DNA from 3 places in the Pseudoalteromonas sp. MMG033 genome. Region 2 is predicted to be linked to each of the others. Evidence: predicted binding sites of a transcription regulator. Region 2 holds the regulator's gene; each other region holds the start of a gene.
The links. Region 2 encodes ArgR, which controls arginine synthesis, uptake and breakdown. Its sites were predicted from a motif close to ANTGAATANNTATTCANT; they were not measured.
Positions count from the first base shown of each region.

Region 1 (7,640 bases), 200 kb from region 2:
TACCAATTAAAAATGGCAAGGCATCATATACCTGTTTAGCATCCTCATTCTCCAGGCCTCCGCGCATATATTGATAAGTACCTACACCGACAAATACAGCGTCATACTGGGCAATTAACTCGTCCATTGTCACATCTTTGCCAACTTCCGTATTTAACTTAAACTCCACACCCATTTCAGTGAAGATCTCACGACGCTTTTCCATTACCGTTTTTTCCAGCTTAAAAGATGGAATACCAAATGTAAGCAAACCGCCAATCTCTGGATTTCTATCGTAGACAACCGCTTTAACGCCATTTCTAACTAAAATATCAGCACAACCAAGCCCTGCTGGTCCCGCACCAATAATGGCAACCTTTTTGTCTGTCCAAGTAACATACGAAAGATCAGGTTTCCAACCTTGGGCAAAAGCGGTATCGGTAATGTACTTTTCTATATTACCAATGGTCACGGCACCAAACTCTTCATTCAAAGTACAAGACCCTTCACAAAGTCTATCTTGTGGGCATACTCGTCCGCATACCTCGGGTAAACTATTTGTACGATGAGATAGCTCTGCGGCTTCAAAAATCCGTCCGGTGCGGATCAGCTTCAACCACTGAGGAATATAGTTGTGAACTGGACACTTCCATTCACAATATGGATTTCCGCAATCTAAGCAGCGGTCAGCTTGTGAATCCACTTGCTGCCCTGAAAAGGGCTCATAAATCTCAACAAAAGAGCTCTTGCGTGTTGATATCGGTTTTTTTCTTGGGTCAACGCGCTGAACATCGATAAATTGGTAAACGTTTTCGCTCATAACTCCTCCTTTACTGCGCCTGTACTCTAAGTTCCGCACTACTGCGCGCTCGATGTCCAAGTAAGCTCTTTACATCACTTGACTTAGGTTTCACTAACTTAAACATAGGTACATATAATTCAAAGTTAGCAAGTACTTGCTCAGCTCTATCAGAGCCAGTGCATTCCAAATGCTCAGCAATCATGCCTCTTAAATGCTCTTGATGAGAAGGCAAGTTATCTAACGTTAACACCTCTACTAGTTCTGGATTAAAGCGTTTATCCATATCATTTTCTTCGTCCAAAACGTAGGCGAAGCCCCCTGTCATACCGGCACCAAAGTTCACGCCAATTTGACCAAGTACACACACTACGCCACCTGTCATATACTCGCAGCCGTTATCGCCTAAACCCTCAACGACAGCGTGTACACCAGAGTTACGTACACCGAAGCGCTCACCGACTTTTCCAGCAGCGAATAATTTTCCGCCTGTTGCACCGTATAAACAGGTATTTCCAGCAATCGTTGCTTGATGAGACTTGAAGCTAGAGCCAAGTGGTGGCCTGATCACTAACTTTCCACCTGCCATGCCTTTACCAACATAATCATTTGCATCACCAACAAGGGTTAACTCCAAACCACCAGCATTCCACACACCGAATGATTGACCAGCAGTACCGTGTAGCTCAATTGCCACTGGATCTGCTGCCATTCCCTGATTTCCATACAAGTTAGCAATATAGCCTGACAGCATCGCGCCTACTGATCGATCTGTATTCTTAATCCGGCTAACCAGCGATGTACCACTCTTGTCATCGATGGCTTGCTGTGCCTTATTGAGCAAAGATTCATTCAACTCACCTCGATAGTGCGAGGTATTTTCTGCACTACAGTACAAGGTTTGCTTACTTGGGTTATTCGGCTTGGCCAAAATTGGCGATAAATCCAGCTTTTGCTGCTTACTCGTCTTGCCTTCAAGTGCTTCCAGTAAATCAGTGCGACCAATTAAGTCCGTCAGTTTAGTCACACCTAAGGTAGCCATTAATTCTCGCGCTTCCTGTGCAATAAACTTGAAGTAATTCATCGCCATCTCTGGTAAGCCATGATAATGACGCTGACGCAACGTATCATCTTGTGTTGCGACACCTGTGGCACAATTATTTAAGTGACAGATACGTAAGTACTTACAACCAAGTGCGACCATAGGGCCAGTTCCAAAACCAAAACTCTCTGCACCTAAAATAGCCGCTTTGATGATGTCTAAGCCCGTTTTTAACCCCCCGTCAGTTTGCAAACGGATCCTGTGACGTAGACCGTTTTCAACCAGTGCTTGCTGCGTTTCTGCAAGGCCCAGCTCCCACGGACAACCCGCATATTTAACTGATGTTAGGGGGCTAGCACCCGTACCACCGTCATAGCCTGCGATGGTGATCAGATCAGCATACGCTTTAGCTACACCTGTTGCGATAGTGCCGACACCAGGTTCTGATACTAACTTCACCGAGATCATCGCCTTAGGATTGACCTGCTTCAAATCAAAAATAAGCTGTGCTAAATCTTCGATGGAATAAATATCATGATGAGGAGGAGGTGAAATCAAAGTAACACCCGGTACTGAGTACCTGAGTTTTGCTATATATGGCGTGACTTTTTCACCCGGTAATTGGCCACCCTCACCTGGTTTTGCACCCTGCGCGACTTTTATCTGGATCACATCAGCACTTTGCAAATAGTGGGGGGTAACGCCAAATCGACCTGAGGCAACTTGTTTGATGCGAGAGTTTTTCTCATTACCAAATCGCAGCTTATCCTCGCCACCTTCCCCTGAGTTTGAAAAACCACCTAAACGGTTCATCGCTATTGCCAGCGCTTCATGCGCTTCTGGAGAAAGTGCGCCAATACTCATCGCTGCAGAGTCAAACCGCTTATACAAAGCCTCTGCGGGCTCCACATCTTCAATTGAAACCGCGTTATGTGCTGGTTTTAATTTCAATAAATCTCTTAAATTAGTGACTGGACGATTATTAACAATATCTGCGTACTTTAAATAGTCTTCGTATTTACCCGACTTAACAGCTACTTGTAATGATTGCACGACGTCAGGATTGTAAGCATGATATTCGCCACCGTGGACGAATTTAAGTAATCCACCGTGACTTAATAGCTTACGTTTACTAAACGCCAATTGGTTTAATAGCTTGCTCTCAGCTTCAAAATCACTAAAGTCTGCGCCTTTTATACGGCTCACCACGCCTTTAAAGCAAAGATCGACAACATCATCAGCAAGACCCACTGCTTCAAACAACATAGAGCAACGATATGACGCAATGGTGCTAATGCCCATTTTCGACATGATCTTATACAGGCCTTTGTTTATGGCGTTGCGATAAGCAAGTGTCACATCTCGATATGATTTTTTAATCACACCTTTGTCACATAGAGAAACGAGCGTTTCGTAGGCCAAGTAAGGGTAAATTGCTGTCGCACCAAAACCGAGTAGTACAGCAAATTGATGCGGATCTCGCGCACTGCCCGTCTCCACAATAATATTAGAGTCACAGCGTAGGTTTTCATTCACTAAACGCTGTTGAATGGCACCTACCGCCATGGCCGCCGGTATTGGCAACTGGCCTCTAGTAATATCTCTGTCGCTCACCACAATCATCACACAGCCACTGACGGCTTTTTGCTGAGCCTCATCACACACTCGCACAATGGCATTTTGCAAGCCTTCGTCTGGTGCATAATTAAGATTTACTTTGCCAACTTGATAGTGAGCGTCATCTGCTTCAGTGAGTTGCTTGATATCTGAATACGTCAAGATGGGTGAATCAAACTGCAATCGCTTCGCGTGACCTGTGGTCTCATTAAATACGTTTTGCTCACGACCTATGCATGTTGCCAATGACATCACGTGATTTTCACGTAATGGATCTATTGGCGGGTTAGTTACTTGCGCGAATTTTTGTCTAAAATAGTCATAAATTGAGCGAGTCCCTTGCGAGAGCACAGCAAATGGCGTGTCATCTCCCATTGAACCAGTAGCCTCTTGGCCATTCGCGCCCATGACGCTTATCACCTGCTCAACTTCTTCATTACTATAACCAAATTGCTTTTGATAGGTCAGTAATGTTTCCTCAGAAAAGTCTCTTTGCCCTGCATCTTTCTCATCGAGCTCCTCAAATGGTGTTAAGCGCTGTACATTTTGTTCAAGCCAAGCTCTATATGGATGTCTTGCTTTAAGATCTTGATCAATTTCTGAAGATTGCCAAATTTTACCATGAAGCGTATCAACAACCAGCAGTTCACCAGGCCCTACTCGACCTTTTTCAACCACCTCATCAGCTTCATAGTCCCAGATCCCAATCTCTGAAGCGACTGTGATAAAACCATCTTGTGTAACCACATAGCGCGCAGGACGTAAACCATTTCTGTCAAGATTACATGCAGCGAAGCGGCCATCTGACATCACGATACCCGCAGGTCCATCCCAAGGCTCCATGTGCATTGAATTAAAATCATAAAATGCACGAAGGTCATCATCCATGGCGCGGTTTTTTTGCCAAGCAGGCGGCACTAACATACGCATAGCCCGAAAAATATCCATTCCACCCGCTAAAAATAGCTCTAAAATATTATCTAAGCTGGATGAATCAGAACCGGCTTCATTGACAAAGGGCGCAGCCAGTTGCAGATCTGGTAAAAGAGGCGATGAGAATTTATACGCGCGAGCACGTGCCCACTGCCGGTTCCCCATGATGGTGTTAATCTCACCATTGTGTGCCAAATAACGAAATGGTTGTGCTAGTGGCCACTTAGGCTGAGTATTTGTTGAAAATCGTTGGTGAAAAACACAAATGGCGCTGGTCATGCGTAGATCTGCCAAATCTAAATAGAAGTTTGGTAAATCCGCGGGCATCATCAGCCCTTTATACACAGTGACAAGGCCAGAAAGACTAGCAATGTAAAACTGTTCATCCGATGTGATGCGCTTTTCAATTCGCCTTCTTGCGACATACAAACGGCGTTCTAAGTCCTTTGGTCGCCAGCCTTCAGGCGCACTGACAAACACTTGTTCAAATTGTGGTAATTGTGACTTAGCAATGGGTCCCAACATATTAGGTTGAGTAGGCACCACTCGCCAGCCAACTATACTTAGCGTTTCTTTTTCTAATTCTTCATTAATAATACGTTTAGCAGACTGCGCCAATGCATCATCAGCGTTTAGGAAAACCATACCAACTGCATAGTTTTTGCCTAATCGCCATTCATTTTCCGCTGCTATAGCACGAAAAAAACTATCTGGCTTTTGCAACAGTAAACCGCAGCCATCACCTGTTTTACCATCTGCAGCTATCCCACCTCGATGCTGCATACGATCAAGACCCGTGATCGCTGTACGTATTAATTTATGGCTTGCTTGGCCTTGTGTATGTGCAATCAGACCAAACCCGCAGTTATCTTTTTCTAATGCCGAGTCGTATAACATAGACCCCTCCCCTTGCTACACCTGCCAGCTTGAATGACTTCGACGATTTACTGGCAGATATTCAAAATTAGCGCCGAAATCAAAGTGAGTCAACAAGATATCGAATAAATATTCACTATATTGAATATTTTTCAACGAATCTATAACGTAACCAAAATTTAATATAATGCACTAAACAGGCTTTTTTAGTTCCTTAAAAAGAATTGACACCGGTATCAAATGTTAAACTTTTGATTTAAAGAAAGGAGAAAAGGGCAGTTTACGTAAACGTAAAGAAATACACCAATGAATAAATATTCACTAAAGCAATATTTGACATTTCTTCAACGTATAGGGAGGTAAACACGGGTTGAATGAGTTTAGAGATTGGAAAGTAAATACTACGGACACAAAAAAGCCCGAAATAAATTCGGGCTTTTCAGTATATAGCGGCTGATTACTCTGCGGCTTCTTCTTTATACTTAGCAGCTGTCTCAGTGATCAGTGGTTGAAGTTCGCCTTTTTGGAACATTTCAATGATGATGTCACAGCCACCGATTAACTCGCCTTCTACCCAAAGCTGTGGGAATGTTGGCCAGTTTGCGTAATGTGGTAACTCTGCACGGATATCTGGGTTTAAAAGGATATCTACATACGCAAATTGCTCTCCACATGCCATCAACGCCTGTGAAGCTTGAGAAGAAAAACCACAGTTAGGTAACTTAGGAGATCCCTTCATATATAGAAGAATTGGGTTTTCTGCAATTTGCTGTTTGATCTTATCAATGGTTTCCATATATACCTCAAATGACGATATTAGCTGTTCGCATGCAACATTTTGCTCAAAATTAACGCATACGAAAAATTCACACTACAAGTCTTGGCCTCGGGCATTGCTGTTTACCAAAACTTGAGTAAAATACTCAGGAATTATAGTATCACTATATAGCACTAAAACGTACTTAAAAGTGCCCTAGCAATGGCATCTTTTTTAACTGTTTAGAGTATCCAACATAAAAATGGAGATTAAAATGGCTTTTGAACTACCGTCACTTCCTTATGCTATCGATGCATTAGAGCCACATATTTCTAAAGAAACTTTAGAATTCCACCATGGCAAACACCACAACACATACGTTGTTAAACTGAATGGCCTAGTAGAAGGTACTGACTTTGCAAACAAAACTCTAGAAGAAGTTATTGTTAGCTCTGAAGGCGGCGTTTTTAATAATGCAGCACAAATCTGGAACCACACTTTCTACTGGCACAGCCTTGCACCAAATGGTGGTGGTGAAGCTAAAGGTAAAGTAGCAGAACTGATTGACGCAAAATGGGGCTCATTTGCGGCATTCCAAGACGCTTTCAACGACAAAGCAGTAAATAACTTCGGCTCAAGCTGGACTTGGTTAGTTCAACTAGCTGACGGTTCTTTGGACATCATTAATACATCAAATGCCGAAACTCCGTTGACACAAGATGGTGTAACACCACTTATTACTGTTGACCTTTGGGAGCATGCTTACTATATCGATTACCGCAATGTTCGCCCTGAGTACTTGAAAGGTTTCTGGTCGCTTGTAAACTGGGATTTTGCTAACCAAAATCTAGCTTAATTACAACAGTATAACTGTACCAATTTAAGCAATAAACAAGGCGCGTAAGCGCCTTTTTTGCCCCTCATCAAAAACCTCTATCACATTAAATTCTCATATTTTTTAAGCAAATATCCAAGAACCTGACTAAGCTTTAAGTACGCCTAGCATTTTAGCCCACGCATTTTATTTAACAGGTTATTGGAGTTTGATATGACAATATTTGAGCATTACCAATCCCGATACGAAGCAGCAAAAGAAGAAGAATTCACAATTGCTGAATTTCTTGAAATCTGTAAAGAGGATAAGGCTGCTTACGCCAGTGCGCCTGAACGGTTGCTCATGGCGATCGGTGAGCCAGAAATGATCGACACATCAACAGATGCAAGACTTAGTCGACTATTTTCAAACCGTGTAATAGCACGTTATCCTGCTTTTAACGAATTTTATGGCATGGAGGATGCCATTGAACAAATCGTTTCATACCTAAAACACGCCGCTCAAGGTTTAGAAGAGTGCAAACAAGTGTTGTATTTGCTCGGCCCCGTAGGCGGTGGTAAATCATCTATCGCTGAAAAGCTAAAGTATCTAATGCAACAGGTGCCTGTTTACGCAATTAAAGACTCACCTGTTAACGATCACCCCTTGAGTTTGTTCAACCCTCAAGAGGATGGTGAGTTACTAGAAAAAGAATACGGCATTTCGAAACGTTATCTTAAAACGGTTATGTCTCCCTGGGCTACCAAGCGGTTACACGAATACAACGGAGACATCAGTAAGTTCAAAGTTGTCAAACGCTACC
Region 1 covers NZ_CM170070.1:2,824,936-2,832,575, reverse strand. Annotated here, with positions in the region: gene AC2CZC_RS12420 (FAD-dependent oxidoreductase) at 1-799, opposite strand, end outside; gene gltB (glutamate synthase large subunit) at 810-5,267, opposite strand; gene AC2CZC_RS12410 (Grx4 family monothiol glutaredoxin) at 5,704-6,042, opposite strand; gene AC2CZC_RS12405 (Fe-Mn family superoxide dismutase) at 6,278-6,859, shown strand; gene AC2CZC_RS12400 (PrkA family serine protein kinase) at 7,052-7,640, shown strand, end outside.
Region 1: gltB (glutamate synthase large subunit) is a predicted target of ArgR. The motif match lies at 5,367-5,384, and genes of this name have one in related genera.

Region 2 (7,640 bases):
GTTTAAATGTAGAAAAGTCGGAAACACGCAAAAAAATTCGAAGTTCAATAAGAGCGCAAAGAAACAGTCTTGATGAAAATTTTCAAACTTCTGCTGAAATCGACCTTAGTATTAATTTTTTTCAACACGAAAACCCACCTAAAAACGCCGCAATTGGGGTCTACTTACACAACGACGGTGAACTCAGAACTAACCTTTTAATTCAATCACTTTGGGAAAATAATATTCAAGTATACTTGCCCGTGATCCACCCCTTCAGCGGCACCAGTTTACTGTTCCAAAAGTATGAAAAAAACTCAACCATGATTCAAAACCGCTATGCTATCTTAGAACCTAAATTGAATTGTTATGAAATTTGCCCAATTGAGCAACTGGATTACTTGTTGATGCCTTTAGTTGCTTTCGACGAGCACGGTAATCGATTAGGCATGGGTGGCGGCTATTACGACAGAACGTTAGCTAACTACTATTCACAAGGGTGGGAAAAGCCCAAATTGATAGGATTAGCACATGACTGCCAAAAAGTCAGTGAATTGCCAATTGAAGCATGGGATGTACCTTTGCCTGCAATACTAACCCCTACCCAATATTATCAGTGGCGCTAACATAACCCACTGCTAAAAAATCTGCGCTTAAGAGTGTAATTTATTGTCATACAATTCGAGTGTTTAAGCGTATAATCTCAACTTAATTAAAGACAACAAAGTGATTACGTTATGACACAAGATGAAATGAAAAAAGCGGCAGCATGGGCTGCGCTTGAACATGTAAAAGAAAACACCATTGTCGGTGTCGGAACAGGTTCCACTGTCAACCATTTTATCGATGCACTCGGTAGCATCAAAGATGATATTAAAGGTGCGGTTTCGAGTTCAGAAGCATCAACAGAAAAACTAAAAGCACTCGATATTGAAGTCTTTGAGCTTAATGATGTTGCACAATTAGATGTGTATGTTGATGGTGCTGATGAAATTAACGAACATGGACACATGATTAAAGGCGGTGGTGCGGCGTTGACCCGTGAAAAAATCGTTGCCGCGGTTGCTGACAAGTTCGTTTGTATTGTCGATGAGAGTAAACATGTTGACACGCTGGGCAGCTTCCCATTGCCGGTGGAAGTTATACCAATGGCACGTAGCTACGTTGCTAGAGAGCTGTTAAAGCTTGGCGGCGATCCGGTGTATCGCCACGGCGTCGTCACTGACAATGGCAATGTCATTTTAGATGTACATGGATTAAGTATCACGGATCCAAAAGCGCTGGAAGAAAAAATAAACCAAATCGTCGGTGTTGTAACCAATGGGCTATTTGCTCACCGTGGTGCAAATACCGTAATTACAGGGACTCCAAAAGGTCCACAAACTAGGTAATAGGAATGAGTCATGAGTAAGGTATCTTTGTCTAAAGATAAGATTAAAATATTATTGTTAGAAGGCGTGCACCAAAGTGCAGTCGAAACATTAAAGCGTAATGGATACAGTAATATTGAGTATCTCAAGACATCGCTGCCTGAAAATGAGTTGATTGAGCGTATCAAACATGTTCACTTTGTCGGTATACGCTCACGCACCCACCTCACAGAAACAGTCTTAAATGCGGCGGAAAAACTCGTTGCTGTTGGTTGTTTTTGTATTGGTACAAACCAAGTAGATTTAGATGCAGCAAAACGTCGTGGTATTGCCGTATTTAACGCGCCATTCTCAAACACACGTTCGGTTGCAGAATTAGTACTCGGTGAAATCTTGTTACTACTTCGTGGTATTCCGAAGCGAAACGCCATGGCACATCGCGGCCAATGGCTTAAATCTGCTATAGGCTCTTTTGAAGCTCGCGGAAAAACCCTAGGTATCATTGGCTACGGTCACATCGGCACACAGCTTGGCATCATGGCTGAAAATATCGGTATGAAAGTCGAGTTTTATGACATAGAAGACAAGCTCACTCTTGGTAATGCACAGCAGGTGCAAAACCTGACACAGCTGCTGCAACGTGCAGATGTGATCAGCCTACATGTACCAGAAACACCGCAAACTAAAAACCTGATCGGTATGGCTGAAATTGAAGTCATGAAACAGGGTGCGATCCTAATCAATGCATCACGCGGAACCGTTGTAGATATTGACGCCCTTGCAGAAGCGCTACAACATGAAAAACTTGCCGGTGCTGCCATTGATGTTTTCCCGGTTGAACCGAAATCAAATGATGAGGAGTTTGTGTCGCCACTGAGAGAGTTTGACAATGTCATTTTAACGCCGCATGTGGGTGGCTCTACACAAGAAGCACAAGAAAATATCGGTATTGAAGTGGCGGGTAAATTAACCAAGTACTCAGACAATGGCTCCACTGTCACAGCTGTAAACTTCCCTGAAGTATCACTGCCAGAGCTGTCTAACCGCAGCCGTTTATTACACGTGCACGAAAATAGACCGGGTGTGCTTACGCAAATCAACCAAGCGTTTGCTCAACATGGGATTAATATCGCTGCTCAGTATCTGCAAACAGACGATTGCATTGGTTACGTAGTTATTGATGTAGACAGTGACCACTCAGAAGTTGCGTTAAAAGAACTAAGTGCTGTTGAGGGGACGATCAGAGCGCGTATTTTACACTAAATGTGTAATACATGAGTTGACAAAAGAGCCGGCAAACTGCCGGCTTTTTAATGACTGATTAAACAGTTAATCAAAATAAAAAAAGCTGCTTTAGAAGCAGCTTTTTATCAGGGTCATTTCTGGGCATTAAGCCATGAAATCAACACCTTCTTTAATGTCTTTTTCAAGCGTCGCTAACATGTCGTCTTTTGCTTTTTGTTCAAAAGCGCTTAGCTCGCCGTATGGTAATAGCTCTTCAACACCATTTTTACCAAGACGGATAGGCTGTGCAAAGAACTCTGCATCGCCAGTGTTACCTTCAACGTATGCGTACTCAAATACGTTTTCTTCGCCTTGAAGACCTTTAACTAGTGAGAAGCAGAAACGCGCTGCTGCTGCACCCATTGAAAGCGTTGCAGAACCGCCACCCGCTTTTGCTTCAACAACTTCAGTACCCGCGTTTTGGATACGCTTAGTAAGAGAAGCAACTTCCTCATCAGAGAACTCAACACCTTCAACTTGAGAAAGAAGAGGTAGAATAGTTGTTCCAGAGTGACCGCCGATAACAGGTACTTTTACTTCTGATACATCTAGGCCTTTAAGCTCTGCAATGAATGTTTCAGCGCGGATAACATCTAGTGTTGTTACACCGAAAACGCGTGCAGCATCATAAGTGCCTGCTTTTTTGAATACTTCACGTACAATTGGTACAGTGCCGTTTACTGGGTTTGTGATGATACCAACAAACGCCTTAGGGCAGTTTTTAACGATACCTTCAGCCAGAGTTCTAACGATACTCGCGTTCACATTGAACAGATCCGCACGGTCCATGCCAGGCTTACGTGGCATACCAGCTGGGATCAAAACGATGTCTGCGCCTGCAAGTGCAGGATCTAAGTCATCTTTACCGTAACCAGCAACTGACACAGCAGTTGGGATGTGAGAAAGATCTACAGCAACACCTGGAACAACTGGTGCAACATCGTATAGTGCTAGCTCAGAGCCTGCAGGCAAACCGTTTTTAAGCAGAAGAGACAATGCTTGACCGATACCACCAGCGGCACCTAATACAGCAACTTTCATTATAATTCTCCATATATTGAAGGTAGGAATTTTGTGTGCTGTAAAGATAATGAAAAGCGAGGGTAAAGACAAATTTATCCGCGTTATTTTCAAGATTTTTTCGACTATAGTTGTAAACAAGAGACAACTTTGTCGCAATTTGCCTTTACGATATACCATGAAAATTACTCCAGCGTTAAAATTTGGGTAACTGTTGGGATTTGTGTAAAATCGGGCAACCAAAATTAATAGAAGAGATGTATATGCAAGCGCAAGACAAACAAGAAGCCTTAGTTAAAGCCTTTAAAGCACTTTTAAGAGAGGAAAACTTTGGCTCTCAGGGCGAAATCGTTGATGCGCTAAAAGATCAAGGCTTTGACAATATAAGTCAAAGTAAAGTATCAAGAATGCTGAGCAAATTCGGCGCGGTTCGCACCAGAAATGCCAAACAAGAAATGGTTTACTGCCTGCCAGCAGAAATGGGAGTCCCAACAGCAAAAAGCCCACTGAGACAGCTTGTTATCGATATCATGCACAATGAGATGATGATCATTATCAGAACCAGTCCCGGTGCAGCACAGCTGATTGCTCGTCTGCTAGACTCTTTAGGCAGTGCAGATGGTGTATTAGGCACAATTGCAGGTGACGACACTATTTTTATCGCACCCGCAAAAATATCTGAGATTGACGCGACTTTAGACAAAGTAAAAACCTTGTTTGACAACGTTTAGATTTAATCGTCAGTCATTATTTGCGCCATCTCTTTCAAAAACTGTAAGGATGGTGCAAAAAAAGACGCGCCCATATCCGCTTCAGAATAATCTAATAGTGGATCGTAACAATCTTGCCCTGATAGCAAACCGAATCGACTCATTAGTACCGTCTCAAATGCATTCCCGTGAGCCGCACAACTCAGATTAATGCTACCTTGCTCAAACACATCCCCAAACGGCATACTCTGATCCAACAGCAGCACTAGCCCTTGTGCATCTTTAAGCTCTGCACGACTAGCATGACTGAATGCCACTGCCGGCTCAATCAGCTTATTATCTAAGCGCGTACGGCCCATCAGCGCCTCTTGCTCATCAATTGTAAGTTGCTGCCACCTCGCCAAATCAAACTTCACTCGCTGAATATGAATGTAGCTGCCTTGATGATCTAGTCCTTCGGGGTTATCAACTAACGCGACTTTACGCTTAAAGCGACCGTGAGGTGACTCACTGGCGTAAATAAAGCCGTTAAAATTGCGCCCATCCAAAAAGCGAAAACCGCGAACATGCGCAACGAGTTCAACACAGCCTCCCAACATATGTAAGACACTTTGCGCAAATAGATGATTTACATCTTCTCTATCTGAGCGAATGACATAAAGCAAATCAAAAGGCTGACTATGTATTAAGTGATCGGTAGAACGAATATGAGGAAAGCTTTTTAGTTCAGGTGGTATAAATTCAGGATAGATATGAGGCCAATATTGGGCACCAATCGCGACGAAGCTGCTAAGCATAGATTCAGAGAATCTATCACTTAATTCATCTTGCAGTCGCCCAGCTTGCGCTAGTGCTTCTCGCACAGCTTCATCCTGCCCTTCAAGCACATTGAAGAATAAATGTAAGCCATGCAAGTTTGCCTCTGCACAGATCCCCGATTGCGGCTGGGCCATACCTTTTCCTTATCGTTTATCGCTCTAAGAAAAGAAATTTACCGCATGGGGCTTAATTTTTAAAGAGATAGGTTTAGACAAATCTAACGGTTTGTCAGCAGGTTTTGCTATTTCTAGCTGTTGACCCTGTAATTCTATGGCATACAAATACTCAGTACCCACAAACCTCTCTTGATTCACTTGGATCGCACCATGGTCGGTATTATAAAGTTCAATGTGGCTCGGCCTGACAAATATTTTCCCCTTGTCTTGTCCGTCATTTTGCTGAGTTAATGAGTTCACTTGCCCAAATTGAGTGCTAAATGCCCCATTACCAGCATGTGTTGCATCTAAATAAATCCCTTGGCCTAAAAACTCTGCAACCACTTGGTTTTTTGGCTGATGGAACAATTCGGTTGGGCACCCTAATTGTGCTATTTGGCCTTTGTGCATAATGGCAAGTCGATCTGAAAAAGCGAAGGCTTCATCTTTTGAGTGACTGACAAAAATCGCAGATACTTTTTGATCTTTGATAATACTGCGTATGTCACTGATAAGTTGAAAGCGAACTTGCGCGTCTATATTTGAGAAAGGCTCATCTAACAGTAACAAGCTCGGGCGATAAGCCAGCGCTCTTGCAATAGCGACCCTTTGCTGCTGACCACCAGACAACTCATGCGGGAAGCGCGCGGCATAAGCACCTAAATGCACCAGCTCTAACATTTCAGATACACGAGATTGCTTTTCAGCGCGGCTTAACTTTCCTAGCCCAAATGCAACATTTTGCGCTACCGTCAAATGCGGAAATAAAGCATAGTCTTGAAACATCATACCGACATTTCGATGTTGCGGCGCGACAAATATGTTTTCACCGTTGACTTGGTTCTGGCCAATTTTAATACTGCCTTGTTGCGGCCTGATAAGTCCGGCAATGGCTTTAAGTGTGGTCGTCTTTCCACATCCGCTGGCGCCTAACAAGCAGACGATTTCATTTTCCTTTACCTGCAAATCAAGGTTGTCGATCACAGCATGACCGTCATAACTGTATTGCAAAGATTCTATAGCAAGACTGTACATTATGTTTGCTGCTCCATTGAGCGGTTAACCAAATAAAGCGGGATTAACCCAACCAGTACGATAAACAAGGCAGATATTGATGCTAACTCTAACTGTTCATCGCTTACAAACTGAAAAACATGGGTTGCGAGTGTTTCAAAATTAAACGGCCTGAGCAGCAGTGCTGCCGGTAGCTCTTTCATACACTCAATAAATACCAATAAACCCGCGGTTAATATACCGCGCTTTAATAGAGGAATATGTACGCGACCCAATGTCTGCAGATTATTTTTGCCCAAAGACGCACTCGCCATATCAATACTTGGGCTGATCCGCACAAAACTCGCTTCTACAGCACCCTGAGCTATGGCGTAAAAGCGCACTACATACGCAAAAACAAGTGCAAAAATGGTACCACTGAGTAACAGCCCGGGTTCAAATCCAGTACCATCCAGCCAGCGGTTTAAATAGTCATCAAATAATGTGAGAGGCAATAACACCGCGATAGCTAAAACGGTACCAGGCAAGGCATACCCCATACTCGCTACCTTCCCCGGAACGCTCTTGGTTTTTTGCTCGCCTATACGCTGATAAAACACCACCAAAATACTAAAGCAAATAGCGATTGCGCTGACATAAAGACTGATTTTTAAACTTTGCCACGCATAATTAAAAAACGCGTCATTCCAAGCCTGATCAAAATAACCAATCGCGTAACTGGTCAATACGCCCACGGGAATAAAAAACGCAACAATCAATATAAGGCTGCAAAAACCTGTCGCCAACCAGCCACTTCTACCGCTCAGTTCATATAGGCTGGTATCATTTACACTACTTTGACGCTCATGTACGACCTTACTTTTACGGCTCATTTTTTCTAGTGACAATGCAATGAAGAGAAACAGCAACATGATCCCTGAAATTTTTGCTGCGGCAGTGAGAGAATAGTAACCGAGCCAAGTATCATAAACAGCAGTAGTGAGTGTACTGACTGCAAAATAGTGCACCGTAGCAAAGTCCGCCATCGTCTCCATGCTTATTAAAGCAAGTGCAGCAACAATGGCACCACGGGATAAAGGCAGACTTACTTTGAGAAAACTCTGAAATGGCGATAAGCCCATTAACTGGCTAGCCTGAACCAATTTGAAGGACTGCTCTCTAAGTGCTGTTTTAAAGATTAAGTACAAATAAGGGTAGAGTACCAAAGCTATCATCACAATAGCACCTGGCAAAGTGCGTATATCAAAGAACCAGTAATCATCGGGACTCGTCCAGCCAAACCAGTCTCT
Region 2 covers NZ_CM170070.1:2,622,579-2,630,218, reverse strand. Annotated here, with positions in the region: gene AC2CZC_RS11465 (5-formyltetrahydrofolate cyclo-ligase) at 1-605, shown strand, start outside; gene rpiA (ribose-5-phosphate isomerase RpiA) at 717-1,370, shown strand; gene serA (phosphoglycerate dehydrogenase) at 1,383-2,612, shown strand; gene mdh (malate dehydrogenase) at 2,739-3,674, opposite strand; gene argR (transcriptional regulator ArgR) at 3,917-4,384, shown strand; gene AC2CZC_RS11440 (Dyp-type peroxidase) at 4,387-5,316, opposite strand; gene AC2CZC_RS11435 (ABC transporter ATP-binding protein) at 5,341-6,372, opposite strand; gene AC2CZC_RS11430 (ABC transporter permease) at 6,372-7,640, opposite strand, start outside.

Region 3 (7,640 bases), 800 kb from region 2:
CAAAGCTCTCTAAGCAGATTTTTTGTCGTTGGAGAGGTTATGCCAGTGACTTTACAAATTGTGTTATCATGCACGGCCAATCGCAGAGCGTGGGCCATTGTTACCATGGTGGCAGTGAAGTAGTACTTTGAATTTGATGTAGTAAGTAAAATGGTGAGTCTTAAAAGTTTAGAGGTAAAGACGGAATGATATTAATGATAGACAACTATGATTCGTTCACGTTTAACCTAGTCCAGTATTTTCAAAAGTTAGATCAAGATGTGCTTGTTAAGCGCAATGACGAAGTGTCTATTGCCCAGATAAAGCAGCTAAACCCGGCACATATCGTGATTTCCCCAGGCCCTTGTAGCCCGAATGAAGCCGGGATATCTTTGCAAGTTGTACAACAGTTAAAAGGACAGTTTCCGATTTTAGGTGTGTGTCTGGGTCATCAAACTATTGCACAAGCAATGGGAGCTGGAGTGCACAAGGCAAAGTCTGTAATGCACGGTAAAGTGTCACAGATCCACCACTCAGATCACGGGATGTTTAAGGGGCTACCACGTCAGTTTAATGTCTGTCGATATCACTCTTTGGCCGTGGATGCAGAGACGTTACCAAACAATTTAGAGATTACTGCTTGGACGCAAAGCGACTCTAATGAACTAGATGAAATAATGGGCTTGTGTCATACTGACCTCGCATTGGAAGGCGTGCAATTTCACCCTGAAGCAATCTTAACCGAGTATGGCTTAAGACTACTTGATAACTTTATTGCTCGCTTCTAACCTTTAAAGAGCTTTCTTTTAATATACCGAAAAAGATTATAATTGATGACACAAAATATTAGGCAGTCGCACATTGCTCAAGCCATCGCTCAGCGTGCACATGACGTTCTAATTAGCCATAACTTTGCACAGCAGCAGATAGGTTATATCCATACATTTGACATGAACTTTGGGGAATCTATCCCCCAACGTACTATGCTCGAAGTTGAGTTGGCAGCGGCTGCTAAACGTCAAGAAAAAAGCACCAGTCATCATAAATATATCGCTAAGGCGAGTAACCACCTGCATCAAGTGATTGAAAGTGGTATAGAAACTCAATTAAGTGACCTAGACTCGATTTATGCTGATGTGGTTGGCATACAAGATGCCGTGCCAACCGTTTTAGATATTTTAGCCGTTAAATCTGCCTCAGTAGGGCGTTTGGAGCCATTAGTTAATGACTTATCATGGCTTGGTCGGGACTTGGTTTCTCTGGTGAACTTACCTCAGTACCGCAAAGTAAACAGTAAAGGGACGTCTGTAAAAGTGGATACGCCAGCATTGGCGCTGCGTTATCTCGGTCTGGAAAATTTACAGATGGTGATCCCAACATTTGCCGTACGTCATTGGATGCCACATTCAACGGAGCCGTTTCCACTCCTAAAAAGAAAGCTCAGAGATGTGAGTATGGCCAGTGCCATAGCAGCAAAAGCATTGGCACCTCTATATGACGTCAAAGAGCAACATGCTTTTACGCTGGGTATGTTACTTGATTTGGGTAAAATTGCCCTGACACGTTTATATTTGCGAACTTATGAGCGTGTTTGGCAAGGGAAAGTTAAAATTGCCAGAGATAAAAGCCAAAAAGACTTACATACTGCGTTGTTAGAGTTAGGGCCAGATCCGCTATTTTTACGTAACTTGTTACTTGAGCATGCACCAGTGGTTTCCCAGCGCCTCATCGAGCAGATGTCATTTAAGTACTTGCCATTTAATGCCGCTATGTCGGAATTCGCGCAAAGTTATCTGCCAAATGTGAATAATAACCCAGCCGAGTTACTACCATTAACACAGGTACTGAAAAAAGCGTATGGCTATGCACAATATCAGCTTTTAAAAGACAGTCATTTAATTGAGCAGGATGAGGCTAAAGATTGGTTTACCTATCTGGGTCTAACCGCTCAAGAAGAAAAATTGTTGGCCAAAACATCATTACAAAGCCTCCAACTGACAATTTTGTAAAAAAACTGGAAATTTTTTCACGCTTATTCATTCATTCGCCCCATTGCCAAGGATCGACTAAAATCCTTGTATGATGGGGGCGTATCCAATCACGACGTTAATAGTTATTCACTGTTCTTGAAAGAATATATTAAAGCCTTGAATATCAAGGGTTACAGGAGTGTTTTATATGAGACATTCCGGTATTTTTTTGGAATAATGTGCGTATGAAATTTGCGCCGATTTGGGTAATTTCGGATCTTTTACAGTGTTGCTGAAGGTAATTCTTTGTAATTCCGATCGCCCATGTGTCAGTGCTGAACTCGCTAAAATGAGGATTTAAAATGACTATTAATCGTGAATTATTCGATCAAGTAATGGTACCTAACTATTCACCTTCTGCTGTTATCCCTGTAAAAGGTGAAGGTTCTCGCGTTTGGGACCAAGAAGGTCGTGAATACATCGATTTCGCAGGTGGTATCGCTGTAAACTGTTTGGGTCATTGTCACCCTGCGCTTGTTGCTGCATTAAAAGAGCAAGGCGAAAAAATCTGGCACTTATCAAATGTCATGACCAATGAACCAGCACTTAGATTGGCTAAAAAACTCACTGATGCAACATTTGCAGATAAAGTTTACTTTGCAAACTCTGGTGCAGAAGCGAATGAAGCGGCACTTAAACTTGCTCGTCGTTGGGCACTAGATAAGTTTGGCGCTGAAAAATCACAAATTATTGCATTTAACAAAGGTTTCCATGGCCGTACTTTCTTTACGGTTACTGTAGGTGGTCAAGCTGCATACTCTGATGGCTTTGGTCCAAAGCCAGGCGATGTTGTTCACTGTGACTATAATGACCTAGCTGCATTCGAAGCGCTTATCTCTGACAAGACCTGTGCTGTAATGATGGAACCTTTACAAGGTGAAGGTGGTATCGTTTCACCTGAGAATGAATTTGCTAAGGGCGTTCGTGAGTTGTGTGACAAGCACAATGCACTGCTTATTTTTGATGAAGTGCAAACGGGTGTTGGTCGTACAGGTGAGCTATATGCATACCAAGGTCTAGGTGTGACACCTGACATCTTAACGACAGCAAAAGCGCTTGGTGGCGGTTTCCCTATCGGTGGCATGATCACGACAACTGAAATTGCACAGCACCTTAAAATTGGTACTCATGGTTCAACATACGGTGGTAACCCACTGGCTTGTGCTGTTGCAGAAGCGGCATTCGATACAGTTAATACACCTGAAGTATTAAATGGCGTAAAAGAAAAAGAAGCGCTTTTCCGTGAGTTACTAACTGCAATCAATGACAAGTACAACGTATTCTCTGAAATTCGTGGTAAAGGCTTATTGATCGGTGGTGTTGTCACTGAGCAATACGCTGGTAAAGCAAAAGAGTTCTTAACTGAAGGTGTTAAAGAAGGCGTTATGTCACTGGTTGCTGGTGCTAACGTAGTGCGCTTTACACCATCGCTTGTTATTACTGATGCGGACATCCGCGAAGGTATGGCACGCTTTGAAAAAGCAGTTGCTCGCGTTGTAGAAAATAACGCATAAGTTGTCGCACAAACCAAGCGATAACCAACGTGACGCTCGATAGAGCGTCACCTGTCTAAAGGTTTACTGAGGAGTAAGCGGGCTCATGATGATCCTTCGCCCAATCCAAAAAAGCGATTATCCAGCGCTTTTGAACATTGCCCAAGAGTCGGGGCATGGTTTTACTTCATTACCTCTAAATGAAGAGTTGTTACAAAACAAAATTGAACGTTCTATGACGTCTTTTGCCAAAGAAACTGATGTGCCTTTTGATGAAGGTTACCTGTTTGTGCTTGAAGACTCAGAGACGGGCGAAGTTGTCGGAACCAGTGCGATTGAAGCAGCAGTGGGATTAGATGACGCGTTTTATCACTATCATTTAAGTAAAGTTATCCATTCTTCTCGCACTTTAAATGTTTACAAAGCAGTGGATATTCTGACGCTGTGTAATGACTATACCGGTGCGACTGAACTATGTACTTTATTCTTAAAAGATAAGTACCGTAAAGGCTTCAATGGCAAGCTTTTATCTAAATCTCGTTTTATGTTTATCAATCAACATAAATCACGCTTTGCAGAAACTGTCATTGCAGAAATGCGTGGTGTATCTGATGAAAATGGCAGCAGCCCATTTTGGAAGTGGTTGGAAGAGCACTTCTTCTCAATGGATTTCCCAACAGCAGATTACTTAACGGGTATTGGCCAGAAAGTATTTATTGCAGAGCTGATGCCAAAATACCCGATCTATGTAAACTTGCTAAGTGAAGAAGCGCAGGCTGTGGTTGGTGAAGTACATGACAATACACGCCCTGCTATCGAATTGCTGAAAAGCGAAGGCTTCACGTTTAACGGGTATGTTGATATTTTTGATGCGGGTCCAACGGTAGAGGCGAAAGTCGATAATATTCGTACTATTCGTGCAACGCAGTTCTTTAAGGTGCGTGTTGCTGAAAATGTACCAGCGCAGACAAATGGTTCCCCAGTGCTTATTGCTAATGATAAACTAGCAGGCTATCGTGCTACGGCAGTTGAGCTTGATGTGCCGCAAAGTGGTGAAGAAATCACCATTTCGGCTGAATTGGCAAATGCGCTTCAGGTGACTGAAGGCGACACTGTAAGCATCGCAACTCTTTAATTGGGAAAGAATTATGACAACACATGCAGCACAATTTATCAATGGTAAATGGTCAGCGGGTGAAGGTGCAGAGTTTGCATCTGTAAACCCAGCAAACAATGAACAGATCTGGTCAGCAAACGCAGCAACTGCTGACCAGGTTGATAGTGCAGTAAAATCAGCACGCGAAGCTTATTACCTGTGGAGCGACTTGAGCGTTGAAGCACGTTTAGATGTCGTTAAACGTTTTGCTGAGGTTTTGAAAGAGCACAGCGAAGAGCTTGCAATCGCAATTGCCAAAGAAACAGGTAAGCCACTTTGGGAAACGCGTACTGAAGCAGGTGCAATGGTTGGTAAGATTGCCATTTCAGAAAAAGCTTATAATGAGCGTACCGGTGTAGTAGAAAATGCAATGCCTGTAGGTCGTGCTGTTATTCGCCATAAAGCACATGGGGTTGTTGCGGTATTTGGCCCTTATAACTTCCCTGGCCACTTGCCTAATGGTCACATTGTACCTGCGCTTATTGCTGGTAACACTGTGGTATTTAAGCCGTCTGAATTAACGCCATATGTCGCTGAGCTGACATTAAAGCTTTGGGAAAAAGCAGGCCTACCAGCTGGTGTTATTAACCTAGTACAAGGTGAAGTGGATACAGGTAAAGCACTTGCATCACACAGAGGTATCGATGGTCTATTCTTTACGGGTTCATCTCGCACAGGTCACTTCCTGCATGAGCAATTTGCCGGCCAACCTGGCAAAATCTTAGCGCTTGAGATGGGTGGTAATAACCCATTAATCGTTACAGACGTGACAGACACTAAAGCCGTTGTGCACGATATTATCCAGTCTGCATTTATCTCAAGCGGTCAGCGCTGTACCTGTGCACGTAAACTGTTTTTGCCTCACGGTGAGCAGGGCGATGCAATTCTAGCGCAGCTATTACGTGCAACGAAAGCGATTAAGATTGGTAACTTTGACGATGCTGATCAGCCTTTCATGGGCTCTATGATTTCTGAAGCGGCGGCGGCTGGTATGGTTGCAGCACAGCAGCAACTTATCGACCTTGGCGCAGAAAGCTTACTTGAGCTGACGCATACAGCGGGTACTGGCTTTGTTACACCTGGCATCATCGAATGTACTAAGGTTGCTGACTTCCCTGATGATGAACACTTCGGTCCGCTACTGAAAGTATTCCGTTACACTGACTTTGACGCGGCTATTGAGCTTGCGAATGATACCAGCTTTGGTTTATCAGCAGGTCTATTAAGTGACAATGAAGCAGATTATGACCATTTCTTACGTCGTATTCGTGCGGGTATTGTTAACTGGAACCGCCCAATCACGGGTGCATCAAGTGCCGCACCATTTGGTGGTATTGGCGCATCTGGTAATCACAGAGCAAGTGCATATTATGCAGCAGATTACTGTGCATACCCAGTTGCTTCTGTTGAACTTGAAAAAGTTACATTACCAGGAAGCTTGAGTCCAGGCCTATCATTAGATTAAAATTACCTGCATTAGGTAATTCACAACATGGCTAAATGCAATGTTGTGATGCGGAGATTAAGTCTCACGCTTTATTCTTAAAAAGCAGCATTTGCTGCTTTTTTTATTTTTCAGGGTCGCTCAAAAGTAGCAATCAGATCGAGTTTCTGCTTAAATCAATAGGAGATGTCATTGGTAAACTCAGGTGGGCAATATATGGTTTTAGATAAACAAGGATATGATGAGTTAGTCATGTATCTGACACAAAATTTAGCCTTGTTTGAAAAGCCGGGTGTGGTAAAGCCGAATGCACCTAAGGTCGTTGAATTAATTGAAGACGTTATCGCTGAACATGTGATCCGTTTGTGTGAACAGCACACGGGCTTATCAACTGAGCAGCGCGGCTTGATCGTACGTGAAGTTGATGGCATTGTGTACGACCTGCAGGAAGTGTTATCAAGTGTTGTTGATCAACGTGTAACAGAAGAACAACAAGAGTTTATCGAAGAGTTTGCTGGTTTGGTTAAAAATTTATTTGATTCTGCCATTCAGTAAACTGGAATAGATTTATATTTTTAATAGCACCGCCTTATGGCGGTGTTATTGGTTTTAGAAGGTGTACTATGCAAGCAAGTGTAAAATGGGTAGGTGGTGATACATTTTTAGGCCGTTCTCACTCTGGTCATAATGTGGTATTTGATGCAGGGGCTGACAGTGCAGCGCCTAGTCCGATGGAAATGGTATTAATGTCGGCGGGCAGTTGCGCATCAGTGGATGTCGTCAGCATTCTTAAGAAGGCAAAGCAATCTGTTGAGAGTGTGGAAGTCAAACTTTCTGCAGAGCGTGCAGAGTCTGCGCCTAGAGTATTCACCAAAATCAATCTACACTTTGTAGTTACGGGTGACAATGTGTCTGAAAAGCACCTTGCTCGCGCCGTTAATTTGTCTGCCGAAAAGTACTGCTCAGTTGCCTTAATGCTTGAAAAAGCAGTGGAAATTACGCATACCCACGAGGTTGTACAAAGCGAAGAAAAATAACGCTTTTTAAGCTGTTACTTTTCGTATAAAATCCGCGAACTTTTAGTTCTGCAGCGCAGATTTTCTTGTTTTAAGGTGGGTCTATCGTGAACAAGCCCTTTAATAAAATTAAACTCCATGGCTTTAACAACTTAACAAAGAGTTTAAGCTTTAGTATCTACGATATTTGCTACGCCAAAACTGAGCAACAGCGAAAAGAATATATCGAATATATTGACGAGCAGTATAGTGCTGAGCGTTTAACGGATATTCTTAAGGAAGTTGTCGATATTATTGGTGCGAATGTCTTGAACATTGCTCGTCAAGATTATGACCCGCAGGGCGCCAGTGTGACTATCTTGGTATCTGAGGAGCCGGTAGAGGGGACAATGCCGCACTCTCAGGAAACACCTGGACCTTTACCTGATTCAGTTGTGGCCCATTTGGATAAAAGTCATATTTGTGTTCATACTTATCCTGAAGCGCATCCTCACGATGGGATCTGTACGTTTAGAGCGGACA
Region 3 covers NZ_CM170070.1:1,819,540-1,827,179, forward strand. Annotated here, with positions in the region: gene AC2CZC_RS08005 (anthranilate synthase component II) at 186-767, shown strand; gene AC2CZC_RS08010 (HDOD domain-containing protein) at 813-1,988, shown strand; gene AC2CZC_RS08015 (aspartate aminotransferase family protein) at 2,312-3,523, shown strand; gene astA (arginine N-succinyltransferase) at 3,609-4,637, shown strand; gene astD (succinylglutamate-semialdehyde dehydrogenase) at 4,651-6,123, shown strand; gene AC2CZC_RS08030 (DUF3802 family protein) at 6,319-6,657, shown strand; gene AC2CZC_RS08035 (OsmC family protein) at 6,726-7,139, shown strand; gene speD (adenosylmethionine decarboxylase) at 7,226-7,640, shown strand, end outside.
Region 3: AC2CZC_RS08015 (aspartate aminotransferase family protein) is a predicted target of ArgR. The motif match lies at 2,084-2,101, and genes of this name have one in related genera.